Regions from separate parts of the Vibrio aphrogenes genome, predicted to be linked through region 2. Evidence: predicted binding sites of a transcription regulator. Region 2 holds the regulator's gene; each other region holds the start of a gene.
The links. Region 2 encodes CRP, which controls carbon source genes, mostly activating them, when cyclic AMP is high. Its sites were predicted from a motif close to TGTGANNNNNNTCACA; they were not measured.
Positions count from the first base shown of each region.

Region 1: the regulator CRP is predicted to act here: its motif matches at 1,528-1,543, upstream of gltB (glutamate synthase large subunit).
Region 3: the regulator CRP is predicted to act here: its motif matches at 1,667-1,682, upstream of nagE (N-acetylglucosamine-specific PTS transporter subunit IIBC).

Region 1 is NZ_AP018689.1:453,982-458,248, reverse strand. It holds gene arcB (aerobic respiration two-component sensor histidine kinase ArcB) at 1-1,127, opposite strand, end outside; gene gltB (glutamate synthase large subunit) at 1,807-4,267, shown strand, end outside.
Region 2 is NZ_AP018689.1:259,333-263,599, reverse strand. It holds gene VCA1004_RS01230 (TIGR02444 family protein) at 1-122, shown strand, start outside; gene VCA1004_RS01225 (YheU family protein) at 149-364, shown strand; gene VCA1004_RS01220 (phosphoribulokinase) at 445-1,314, shown strand; gene crp (cAMP-activated global transcriptional regulator CRP) at 1,556-2,188, shown strand; gene VCA1004_RS01205 (aromatic amino acid transport family protein) at 2,592-3,797, opposite strand; gene pyrE (orotate phosphoribosyltransferase) at 4,019-4,267, opposite strand, start outside.
Region 3 is NZ_AP018689.1:833,603-837,869, reverse strand. It holds gene nagE (N-acetylglucosamine-specific PTS transporter subunit IIBC) at 59-1,552, opposite strand; gene nagB (glucosamine-6-phosphate deaminase) at 1,824-2,627, shown strand; gene nagA (N-acetylglucosamine-6-phosphate deacetylase) at 2,640-3,776, shown strand; gene nagC (DNA-binding transcriptional regulator NagC) at 3,778-4,267, shown strand, end outside.

The DNA.
Region 1 (4,267 bases), 190 kb from region 2:
TGCTCGGCCATTAATCCAGAGATTGTTTCAATATCGCTGATAAAACTTTGAAAATCCGTATCCGTTGGTAATAACTCCAATTGTGTACGATCTAACTTATCTAAATCGATCACATCATTAAAAATATGGCCCAATGTGATCGCGCTGATATTAATGGTTTGCATATATTGGCGTTGCTCTTGATCCAACTTAGAGTCCAGCAAAATACGACTTAAACCGACAATCCCATTTAATGGCGTACGAAGTTCGTGACTGATCGTCGAAATAAAGGTGGTTTTATCTTGGCTCGCTTTCACTAACGCATCTTGATAAGCCTTACGGTCGGTAATATTTCGTCCAAACCCTACCAAACCAAGCAACTGTTTCGACTTGTTGTAAAATGGCAACTTCCTAAATTCAAAGTAGGCTTTTTCACCATTGGGGTACTCTAACCAAATGTCGTAAGCCAATTCTCGGTTAGAATCAAAAACTTCTTTATCTGTGATTTCGATTTGGTGGAGCGTATGGATGTCTTTATACACATCATAAATAGATAGCCCCACCAACTCATTTTCGGTTAACCCGGTCAGCTCTTCAAAAGCCTTATTACAACCAGAAAACACCCCTTCGGTATTTCGGTAATAAATAAGATCTGGAGAGGAATCTAAAAAAGAGCGCAGCAAAGCCGTTCTTTCCGCTAGCTCCACTTGGGTTTTCTCTCTTTGATAAACTTCATTTTTTAAGTCTTGCATCATTTCAAGACGCGCTGCTTCCGCTTTGACCCTTTCGGCGATTTGCTGATTTAATTTATGGATATTTTGTTGCAGTTCTAAATTCAGCTCATGATCGCGCTGACGCATATTTTTGAGCTTTTCCACCATTTTGCTCAGCCGCTGGCGTGACTCTTCTAATTGATCCACAACCACTGTTAGAAAATACACCGCCCAAGGGGTGATTAAGATCCCGAAGAAAATAGAACGAATAATGACAATATTTTCTACTTCGCCCAGCCAGATCATGCTGACAACGGCTTGTAAGAGCACTGAAAAACAAACGAAAGCCAGTGCCAGCAACATGGAAAAACGAACCATGCCTAACTTCACAAGCAGATCGACATAATATTGAGCCAATTTTTTTATTAATTTCATGATACATTCCGCTCAGACAGCTAGTTAATTTGATAAATGAGGTAATGAAAAGATAAAACCAAAGCGATGACTGGTTAACTAAAACCATGATAATCCTATTGCTTAAACCACCCTTTTATATCATTCAAAACACTAAAAAGCCTTGAGTTATTTCCCCTTACTTTCACTTAGCATCAACATGAGGCGTGACAATTAAGGTACACGACTCGCTCAATGATTCACCCTAACATCGCATTAACAAAAACAAATAAACATTCACTTAAAATGCATAAAATTCAACATCATCGACATTTTGTTCTTTTAATATGCAAAATATGTGAAAAAAATAAACAAATTTATTTAACTTTCGTTGGAATTACATAGTACAAAAATGTAGGATGGGTGAACGATTCTGTGTTTTCGTGATAGGAATCACGCCAAAACTCAGGAGTAAATCGCTAGCACTTCCTTTTAAAACAGCATAAAACACTAATTATGTGTTGAAACGGATATAAAAGGAACTAAGGAACCGCTTTTTTCGCAAATACTTTTCTGCGAATGGTTGAAAGGAATCGCACTTACTAGACCGAGCAATGTCGACGTAAGCTGAAGATTATAAGTAAATAAAAGGACAAAGCGGCTATAACGAAACGCATTGAAGCGAATCAATAGCTGCTATTTAACTTGGAAGGATGTACCTATGGTAAGTAGAGAGCACAGTACACAAGGATTGTACACTCCCGAGCTGGAGCATGATGCCTGTGGAATCGGTTTTGTTGCTCACTTAAAAAACCGTAAATCCCACGCGGTAGTTACTCAAGCACTCGATATGCTAGCCCGAATGGAACACCGAGGTGGTCAAGGTTGTGACCCCTGTAGTGGTGATGGTGCGGGTATTCTGCTACAAAAACCTCACGAATTTCTATTAGAAGAAGCAGTTAAACTTAGTATCAAGTTACCTTCTTTTGAAAAATACGGTGTTGGTGTGGTTCTTTTCCCTAAAGATGAACACAAGCGCCAACAATGCCGCGATATTCTTGAACGTAATGCCAAACGCCTTGATCTTGAGATCTTAGGTTACCGTGTTCTCCCCGTCGACAACTCTATGATTGGCGAAGATCCACTGAGCACAGAACCTCAGTTTGAGCATGTTTTCATTTCTGGTGGCCCAAGTACAGAGCCAGAAGAACTTGAACGTAAACTGTACGTATTACGTAACTATACCGTTCGAGTCTGTTTAGAGTCAGTTTCCAACATTGGTGACGATTTCTACATCAACTCACTTTCGTATAAAACGCTAGTCTACAAAGGCCAGCTAACTACAGATCAGGTTCCTCAGTATTTCTTAGATCTGCAAAATCCAACCATGGTGACCGCGTTAGCCTTGGTTCACTCTCGCTTTTCAACCAATACGTTCCCTCGTTGGCGTTTAGCTCAACCTTTCCGTTACATCGCTCACAATGGTGAGATCAATACGGTTCGCGGTAACCTCAACTGGATGAAAGCACGCGAAGCTATTTTAGAATCGGATCTCTTCACCAAAGCTGAAATCGACATGCTATTGCCGATTTGTTCAGAGAACGGTTCAGATTCATCAAACTTCGATATGGCATTAGAGCTACTTGTTCTATCTGGCCGTAGCTTGCCACACGCTTTAATGATGTTAATCCCTGAAGCTTGGCAAGAAAATAAAAATATGGATCCAGCGCGTCGTGCCTTCTACCAATACCATGCCAATATCATGGAACCTTGGGATGGCCCGGCTTCTGTTTGTTTCACTGATGGTGTTCAAGTAGGGGCAACACTGGACCGTAATGGGTTACGTCCATCTCGCTATACGGTAACTAAAGATAATTTCTTAGTTATGGCATCAGAATCAGGTGCGGTAGAAATTGCACCAGAAAACATCGAATACCGCGGTCGCTTACAACCAGGTCGTATCTTTGTTGCCGACCTTGAACAAGGTCGCATCATTTCTGATGAAGAAGTCAAAGATACCATCGCAAAAGCCAAACCTTATGAGCAATGGGTACAAGACAATCTATTAACACTCAAAACACTGCCAGATGCAGATAACATGCACCACCAGCCTTCGGCGGCGAAACTGCTACAACACCAACAAGCATTTGGGATTACTAGCGAAGAAGTGAATGACATCATCCATGTTCTGGCGGAAACAGGCTATGAACCCTTGATGTCCATGGGTGCCGACTGGCCTCTTGCGGTGTTATCACACCAATCACAACACCTGTCTCATTACTTTAAGCAGTTATTTGCTCAGGTCACTAACCCACCGATCGACCCGATCCGTGAGCGTATGGTGATGTCACTTAACACCTACTTAGGTCGTGACCATAACCTGTTAACTGAAACCCCAGAGCACTGCCGAAAAGTTGAGCTTGAGTCGCCCGTTCTCTCTAACGATGAGCTTGAGAAATTACGTGCGATTGATAACGAACACTTGCAAGCCAAAACACTGGATATCGTATTCCGTGCCACTGAAGAGCCGGGCAAACTAGAACGTGCACTGAAACGTATTTGTCAGTACGCAGAAGATGCAGTGATCGACGGTTATTCGATCATTCTACTGACAGACCGTGCAACCAACTCTAACCACGCAGCAATTCCTGCGATGTTAGCTGTAGGTGCGGTTCACCATCACCTTATCCGTAAAGGCTTACGTGCCAAGTGTGACATCGTAATCGAAACCGGTGATGCCCGCGAAACACACCACTTTGCCACTTTAGTTGGCTATGGTGCCAATGCGGTTAACCCATACTTGGTGACAGAAACGATCGTGGATCTTCAGAAGAAGAAAAAACTCGATCCTGAAATTTCAACCGAGCAATACTTCAACAATTACCGTAAAGGCATCAATGCTGGTCTATTGAAGATCTTCTCTAAGATGGGCATCTCAACTTTACAGTCATACCATGGTGCGCAAATTTTTGAAGCGCTAGGGATCAGTAAATCGGTGGTAGATAAATACTTCACCGGTACTGTTTCACGTATTCAAGGTTTAACCATCGATGATATCGCTCGTGAAGTGTTGATCCGTCACCGTGTTGGCTACCCAACGCGTGAAATCCCAATTCAAATGCTGGATGTGGGTGGGGTTTACCAGTGGAAACAACGTGGTGAAAAACACTTGTTTAACCCTG
Region 2 (4,267 bases):
TGGTCCATTGCATTAATCAAATGGACCTTTCTCCTCGTTCTGGCCAACCCATGACCCATCTCTATTGTCATAAGGTTGGGGCTGAACATCTGTGTGAGATTTTTTATAATACGGCTCGATAACCCCAATCAATGGATAAGGCAGTACCATGATCATTCCTTGGCAAGAGATTCAGCCCGAGACACTCGATAATTTAATCAAAGAATTTATTTTACGAGAAGGAACCGATTACGGCCTCCAAGAAACCACACTTGAGACCAAAATCAAACAAGTCAAAACACAACTCCAAGCTGGCAGTGTTGTTATTGTTTTTTCCGAGCTCCATGAAAGCGTCGATATCAAATCGATTCGGGATCTCAACTAACCTCTCACGCTCTCCTATTTATTCTTTGCCGTCATTCCTCTACACTGTGGGACATAATTAAGTCGCAATAAAGGATTATTATGTCGGCAAAACACCCGATCATTGCGGTTACGGGTTCATCAGGTGCAGGAACCACCACCACCTCAGAAACCTTCCGTAAAATGTTCAATATGATGGGCATTCAAGCTTCTTGGGTTGAAGGCGATAGCTTTCATCGTTATACGCGCCCAGAAATGGACATCGCCATTCGTAAAGCCAAAGAGCAAGGCAAGCACATCAGCTATTTTGGCCCCGAAGCCAATGACTTCCCCGCTCTCGCGCATTTTTTCAAGCAATATGGGCAAGATGGCACCGGTAAAGTGCGCCGTTATCTACACAGTTTTGATGAAGCCGTCCCCTATAACCAAATGCCAGGTACCTTTACCCCTTGGCAAGATCTGCCTGAAAATACCGATGTTTTATTCTACGAAGGTTTACATGGCGGCGTCGTCGATGGCGAGGTCAGCGTGTCGAAACACGTCGATTTTCTGATTGGTATGGTGCCGATCGTTAACTTGGAATGGATTCAAAAATTTGTGCGTGATACCCGCGATCGCGGCCATTCACGAGAAGCTGTGATGGACTCGATTGTGCGTTCAATGGATGACTACCTTAATTACATAACGCCACAATTTTCACGCACTCACATTAACTTTCAACGCGTTCCAACCGTGGATACCTCCAATCCACTCAATGCAAAAGGAATCCCCAGTCTCGATGAAAGTTTTGTGGTGATCCGCTTACGTGGCATTAAAAATGTCGACTTTCCTTATTTACTCGCCATGATTGATGGTTCATTCATGTCGCGCCATAACACCCTAGTGGTACCGGGCGGAAAAATGAGTTTTGCTATGGAACTCATCATCCAACCGTTATTACATCAATTAATCGAAACAGGGAAAATCGACTAGAAATGCTAGCGAGAGCACACTTACTGTCGAGTCTGTGATTTCGAACACATTTTGGCAGTCAAAAACCCCATTCTTGGTCGATCAAAATCAAGAAATCCGATGAAGAAAGGGGTAGTATTTAAGACCAACTGTAAAAGTCTTACAGCTAAGAAAATTAGCACCTATTTTATGTGACCCGTCCAGACGGTCTCAGGATGGATGACTCAACACTGAGCAAGCCTTGTAGAGGAAGTAACAAATTATGGTTCTAGGTAAACCTCAAACTGACCCAACATTAGAGTGGTTTCTATCGCACTGTCATATCCATAAGTACCCATCAAAAAGTACTTTGATTCACGCCGGTGAGAAAGCAGAAACTCTGTATTACATCGTGAAGGGTTCAGTGGCTGTATTAATCAAAGATGAAGAAGGCAAAGAGATGATTTTGTCTTACTTGAACCAAGGTGACTTCATTGGCGAATTAGGCCTATTTGAAGAAGACCAAGAGCGTACCGCTTGGGTCCGTGCAAAATCACCTTGTGAAGTCGCTGAAATTTCATTTAAGAAATTCCGCCAACTTATCCAAGTGAATCCAGATATCTTAATGCGTCTTTCTGGTCAAATGGCTAAACGCCTACAGATTACTAGCCAGAAAGTGGGTGACTTAGCTTTCCTAGACGTAACGGGTCGTATCGCTCAAACTCTGTTGAACTTAGCGAAACAACCTGATGCGATGACTCACCCTGATGGTATGCAAATCAAGATCACTCGCCAAGAAATTGGTCAAATTGTTGGCTGTTCACGCGAAACTGTTGGCCGTATCTTGAAGATGCTAGAAGAGCAAAATCTGATTTCAGCTCACGGTAAAACCATCGTCGTTTACGGTACGCGTTAATCGTCTTTCGTTTTACAACAAGCCAAAATCCACAAAGCCACTGAATGAAAGTTCAGTGGCTTTTTTTATACGCGAGTTTCGTTATTCGGGCGCTACGCTGCTTGTGACTCGATAAAGATAAGAGCCGAGAGCCGAGAGCCGAGAGCCGAGAGCCGAGAGCCGAGAGCCGAGAGCCGAGAGCCGAGAGCCGAGAGCCGAGAGCCGAGAGCCGAGAGCCGAGAGCCGAGAGCCGAGAGCCGAGAGCCGAGAGCCGAGAGCCGAGAGCCGAGAGGATTGTGCTGCGAGACCAACTAATGTCAATAATTCTTTTCGGTTCCCTAGCGCAGCGTCCCCATATCTCGGCTTTCCTGCTTGTGCTTTTCCTCGCTTAGAGAAGCGCAGCGGTCTGTTACGAATACCGATATTACCCAATCGCCGGTAACACCCCTGCACTGATCAACAACTGCACCCCGATAATAACCACGCCCATTAACAAGGTAAATATTAATGCAGGTTTACCACCGCTCACTGTAAAGGCTTGAGTTTCATGATGCTGTTGACGTGATTTCACTACCATAGCAACCGGTAATAGAATGGCTAAAATAGCCAAAGCAATAGCAGCATAACCTAACGCCATAATAAAACCTTGTGGGTAGAACAAAGCAAAGCCTAGTGGAGGCAAAAAAGTCACGAAAGCGATCGCCACACGGCCTTTTTTGGTTTGTCGCTTATTTAAGCTATCCCCTAAAAATTCAAACAAGCCCAAGCTCACCCCTAAAAATGAAGTAATCAACGCAAGGTCAGCAAAGACAGACACAATCTGCGAAATCATGCTGTTATGAATCACTTGAGATAAGATATTCACTAAAGAGCTCACATCTGAAGCTTGTGATAAGGTCGCTTGATTCACCACACCCAAGGTTGCGAATTGCCATAAGATGTAGACAATTAATGGCAATAAAGAGCCGCAGAGCATCACTTTCTTTAAGGCCTTCATGTCTAATTCTAAATAGCGTACCACCGCAGGAATGCTCCCGTGAAAGCCAAAAGAGGTAAAAATTACTGGCAAAGCCGCCACAACCAGTCCTTTTTCTAATGGCATGTTGACTAAATTCACCGCTTCAATATTAGGGGTTAAGAAAAACAACATGGTTGCCATCGCGATCAGCTTACAGGTAAACAACACTCGATTAACTCGATCAACAGAATGCGTCCCAAAGGTGACAATAGAGGCGATTAATAGTGTAAAAATGACGGTGCCTAAACCGCTCGAGACATCAAGAGAAAACCAGTTATATAGCTTGGCGTTAAACTGACCACCACCACCAGCAATGTAAGCGGCACATAACGCATAAAATAAAAATAGCATGGCAAAGGTCGCAATCCATTTGCCTTTTTCACCCAGAAACTGTTTCGCTAAAGTGTGTAGGGTTGCGTCATAATCGGCATGTTGATGAAGCTCTAACATTAATAATGCGGTGTACGCCATTAAAGCCCACATCCCCACCATGATCATCAAGGAGGTGGAAAAGCCTAAACCGGCAGATGCAATCGGAAGTGCCAGCATGCCAGCCCCAATGGTTGTACCGGCAATGATCAAAGTACTGCCAAAAACCTTTGAATTACTCATATTGTTATCTTTTTACCTGGTGGAATAATAAGCTGACACATTACTCATTTTTCAGGATTAAATCGAGGTAACAAAAATCAAAATCGCTCAATTATTCTACAAATTTACCTTAAATAGTCATTTTGTTTTGGTGTATAAAAAAATATACGCACTGTAAATAAAAATAAACCCAATGGCCAAATGAGCCACTGGGTCAGATGAAAAGTCATTTTAACGGTCAATTAAATACCGTATTGATCTCGATAAGCTTTAACTGAAGCTAACTGCTCGGCACTGTTGCCTTGCTCTTCAAGATACGTGACTAAATCGCCAAGACTAATAATAGAAATGACCGCACACCCAAAATCACGCTCGACTTCTTGAATGGCAGATAACTCACCTTTACCTTTTTCTTGACGATCAATGGCCACCAATACACCCGCTAAATCAGCAGCATTGGCTTTGATGATTTCCATGGATTCACGAATTGC
Region 3 (4,267 bases), 570 kb from region 2:
GGTAATTATAAAAAAAGGCTCCACAGTGGGAGCCTTAAGGTGAATATTATTCATTCAATTATGGAAGTGTCACATCCGATAAATCGTCAGATTCTGGTACTTTTTTCATTTCACCAGCAACAATTTCAGCCAGTGGACCTAAAATAACTTGTAAGTTATTAGTACCCAGTTTGATAACCCCCATAGCACCTAATGCTTTTAAGGTAGACTCTTCGATTTGGCTCATATCATTCACTGTCAAGCGAAGACGCGTGATACAGGCATCAATGCTAGATAGATTTTGATGGCCACCAAGAGCTTTCAAGTATTGGCGAGCTAATTCAGAAGACTTTTCAGAACCTTTCACATTGGACTCTGTCGCCGCTGTCTCATCTTCACGACCAGGAGTTTTAAGATTGAACTTAACAATCACGGTACGGAATACGAAGTAGTAAATGACAAAGAAAACCAAGCCTTGAGCAAGTAGCATGTACCAGCTTACCGCAAGTGGGTTGCGAGATGATAATACCATATCGACAAGACCAGCTGAGAAGCCAAAACCTGCAATCCAATGCATAGATGCGGCAATGTAAACTGAAATACCAGTTAACAAGGCATGCAAGAAGTACAATGGCGGCGCTAAGAACATGAAAGAGAACTCTAGTGGTTCAGTCACACCCGTAAAGAATGATGCGAAACCAGCGGCAATCATGATAGAAGCTACTTTTTCTTTATTTTTCAAAAAAGAAGTGTGATAGATAGCCAGAGCAGCACCTGGTAAACCAAACATCATGATAGGGAAGAAACCAGCTTGATACATACCTGTTACACCAGGAACAGCAGTACCTTCTGCAATGGATTTCGCACCACCAAGGAAGTTAGGAATATCATTAATACCGGCAACATCAAACCAGAATACTGAGTTTAATGCGTGGTGAAGACCCACTGGAATTAATAAGCGGTTAAAGAAAGCATAAATACCTGCCCCTGTCGCACCTAGACCTTGAATAGACTCACCAAATTGTACTAAGCCACCATAAACAATTGGCCATAAGTACATAAGGATGAAAGCAATCAAAATACCAGCAAAAGACGTTAGAATTGGAATTAAACGCTTACCTGAGAAGAAAGACAAAGCTTTATGTAGTTCAACATGAGAGAAACGGTTATAAATTTCAGCCGTTACGATACCCATCAAGATACCAACGAATTGGTTGTTGATTTTACCAAATGCAGCAGGAACTGCGCTCGGGTCAATGCCTTGAATTTGTGATACGGCACCCGGAGATAATAAAGTAATAACGACCGTATAACCGACAAAACCAGCCAATGCCGCGGCACCATCTTTATCTTTAGACATACCGTATGCAACACCAATTGCAAACAGATATGACATATTATCAATAATCGCGGCACCCGCCTTAATCAAAAATGCAGCTAAAGCACTGTTTGCACCCCAACCATTGGGATCAATCCAGTAGCCTATACCCATTAATATTGCGGCTGCTGGCAGTGTGGCAACAGGTACCATCAACGCCTTACCGACTTTTTGGAAGTATCCAAGAATATTCACCGTAATTCCCCCCTATAGGATTTGGTAAACTATAAAACTTATTTTTTTGGAAAAATTTAGTACAACGACAGTCTATGTAATTAATTTTAGCGCGCAAATTAAAAGGACTTTATTTGTGATCTTTATCAAGAGATATTTACCGGTTTGCTCAAATGTTGTGAAGGATTTATCGTATTTATACTAGATAGTTTTCAAAACTTATTTTATCATGCAAAATAATGCAGTTTAGAAATTATACTTAACTAAATTTGATGTCCTATTGAGGTGTATTATGAGACTTATTCCACTAGAAAATGCAACTGATGTTGGCTTATGGTCAGCTCGCCACATTGTTAATAAAATCAATAAGTTTAATCCAACAGAAGATCGCCCTTTTGTATTAGGTTTACCCACTGGTGGCTCTCCACTTAATACTTATAAACAACTGATCAAATTGCATCAAAACGGTGAAGTAAGCTTTAAACATGTCGTCACTTTCAACATGGATGAATACATCGGTTTACCAGCAGAACACCCAGAATCTTATCGTACATTCATGTATGAGAACTTCTTTAACCATGTTGATGTACAAGAGAAAAACATCAATTTATTAAATGGTAATACCGACGATCATGAAGCAGAATGTAAGCGCTACGAAGATAAGATTAAATCTTACGGCCGCATCAATTTATTTATGGGCGGTGTCGGTAATGATGGTCACATTGCATTCAATGAGCCAGCGTCTTCACTTTCTTCACGCACTCGCATTAAAACACTGACTGAAGATACACGAATTGCCAACTCTCGCTTTTTTGATGGCGACATCAATCAAGTTCCAAAATACGCTTTAACCATTGGTGTTGGCACATTATTAGATTCTGAAGAAGTCATGCTTTTGATCACAGGCCATAACAAGGCTTTAGCGTTACAAGCTGCTGTTGAAGGTTCCGTTAATCATCTATGGACCGTGTCAGCCTTACAATTACACGCTAAATCAGTGATTGTTTGCGATGAACCAGCCACTCAAGAACTCAAAGTAAAAACCGTTAAATACTTTAAAGAACTTGAAGCTGAAAATATTAAGAATATCAAATAAGGTAGGGCTTATATGTATGCTCTGATTAATGCAAAAATCTATACTGGTCATGACGTACTGACAGGGCAAGCCGTTGTGATAGAGAATGGCATGATTCAATCCATTCTCCAACAAGATGAATTGCCAAATGATATTGAGACTATCGATCTTAAAGGGGCAAATTTAAGCCCTGGATTTATTGATTTACAACTCAACGGTTGTGGTGGCGTGATGCTCAATGACGACATCACCGCTGATGCCATGCAAATCATGCATAACGCGAACTTAAAATCGGGTTGTACTAGCTTCTTGCCAACCTTAATTACGTCTTCCAATGAAGATATGCAACAAGCACTTAGCGCAGCACGTGAATATCAACAGCGTTACCAAAATCAATCACTAGGGCTACATTTAGAAGGCCCTTATCTCAATGTGTTGAAAAAAGGTATTCATCGCCCTGACTTCATTCGTAAGTCTGATGACGACATGATCCAGACTATTTGTGATAATCATGATGTGGTCGCTAAAGTGACTTTAGCCCCAGAACAAAATTCACCAGAGCATATTCGACGCTTACGTGAAGCTGGGATCATCGTATCAATCGGCCATACTAATGCGACTTACTCGGAAGCTCGTGCTGGATTTGCAAATGGTATAACCTTTGCTACGCACTTATTCAATGCAATGACACCGATGGTAGGTCGTGAACCCGGTGTAGTTGGGGCTATTTATGATACGCCTGAAGTGTATGCCGGCATTATTGCCGATGGATTTCATGTTGATTATGCTAATATCCGTATCGCACATAAGATTAAAGGTGATAAGCTCGTATTAGTGACGGATGCCACAGCTCCAGCAGGTGCGGACATGGATCACTTTATTTTTGTTGGTAAGAAAGTATATTACCGCAATGGAAAATGTGTTGATGAAAATGGCACATTAGGTGGTTCAGCTTTAACCATGATTGAAGCTGTGCAAAACACAGTTGAACATGTAGGAATCGCTTTAGACGAAGCTCTCAGAATGGCAACGCTTTATCCCGCTCGTGCAATCGGTGTGGACCATAAGCTCGGCCAGGTCAAACCAGGATTAGTGGCAAACTTAACCGTGTTTGATCGTGACTTCAATGTCAAAGCGACGGTTGTTAACGGACAATACGAGCAAGCATAGAATGAATGGCGGACAAATTGGTAATGTAGATTTAGTAAAACAACTGAACAGCGCAGCTGTCTATCGATTAATCGACCAACAAGGGCCGATTTCACGAATACAGGTTGCCGATGTTAGCCAATTAGCCCCCGCCAGTGTCACTAAGATTACTCGCCAGCTGTTAGAGCGAGGTTTAATTAAAGAAGTAGCGCAACAAGCCTCAACGGGTGGCCGACGCGCTATTTCTTTGACCACTGAAACCGCTCCCTTTCATTCTATTGCTATCCGTTTAGGGCGCGATTATATTCAATTGAGTTTGTATGATCTCAGTAGTTTTGAGTTGGCAAGCCAACATGCCCCCTTCAAATACGATAAGCAGCAAGACTTACTCGATGGTCTTGTTCTGCATACCCAAGCTTTTATCAATCAACACAAAGGGCTAATCGATCAATTGATTGCTATTGGTGTGACGCTTCCTGGCCTAGTCAACCCTGAAACTGGGGTGGTTGAAT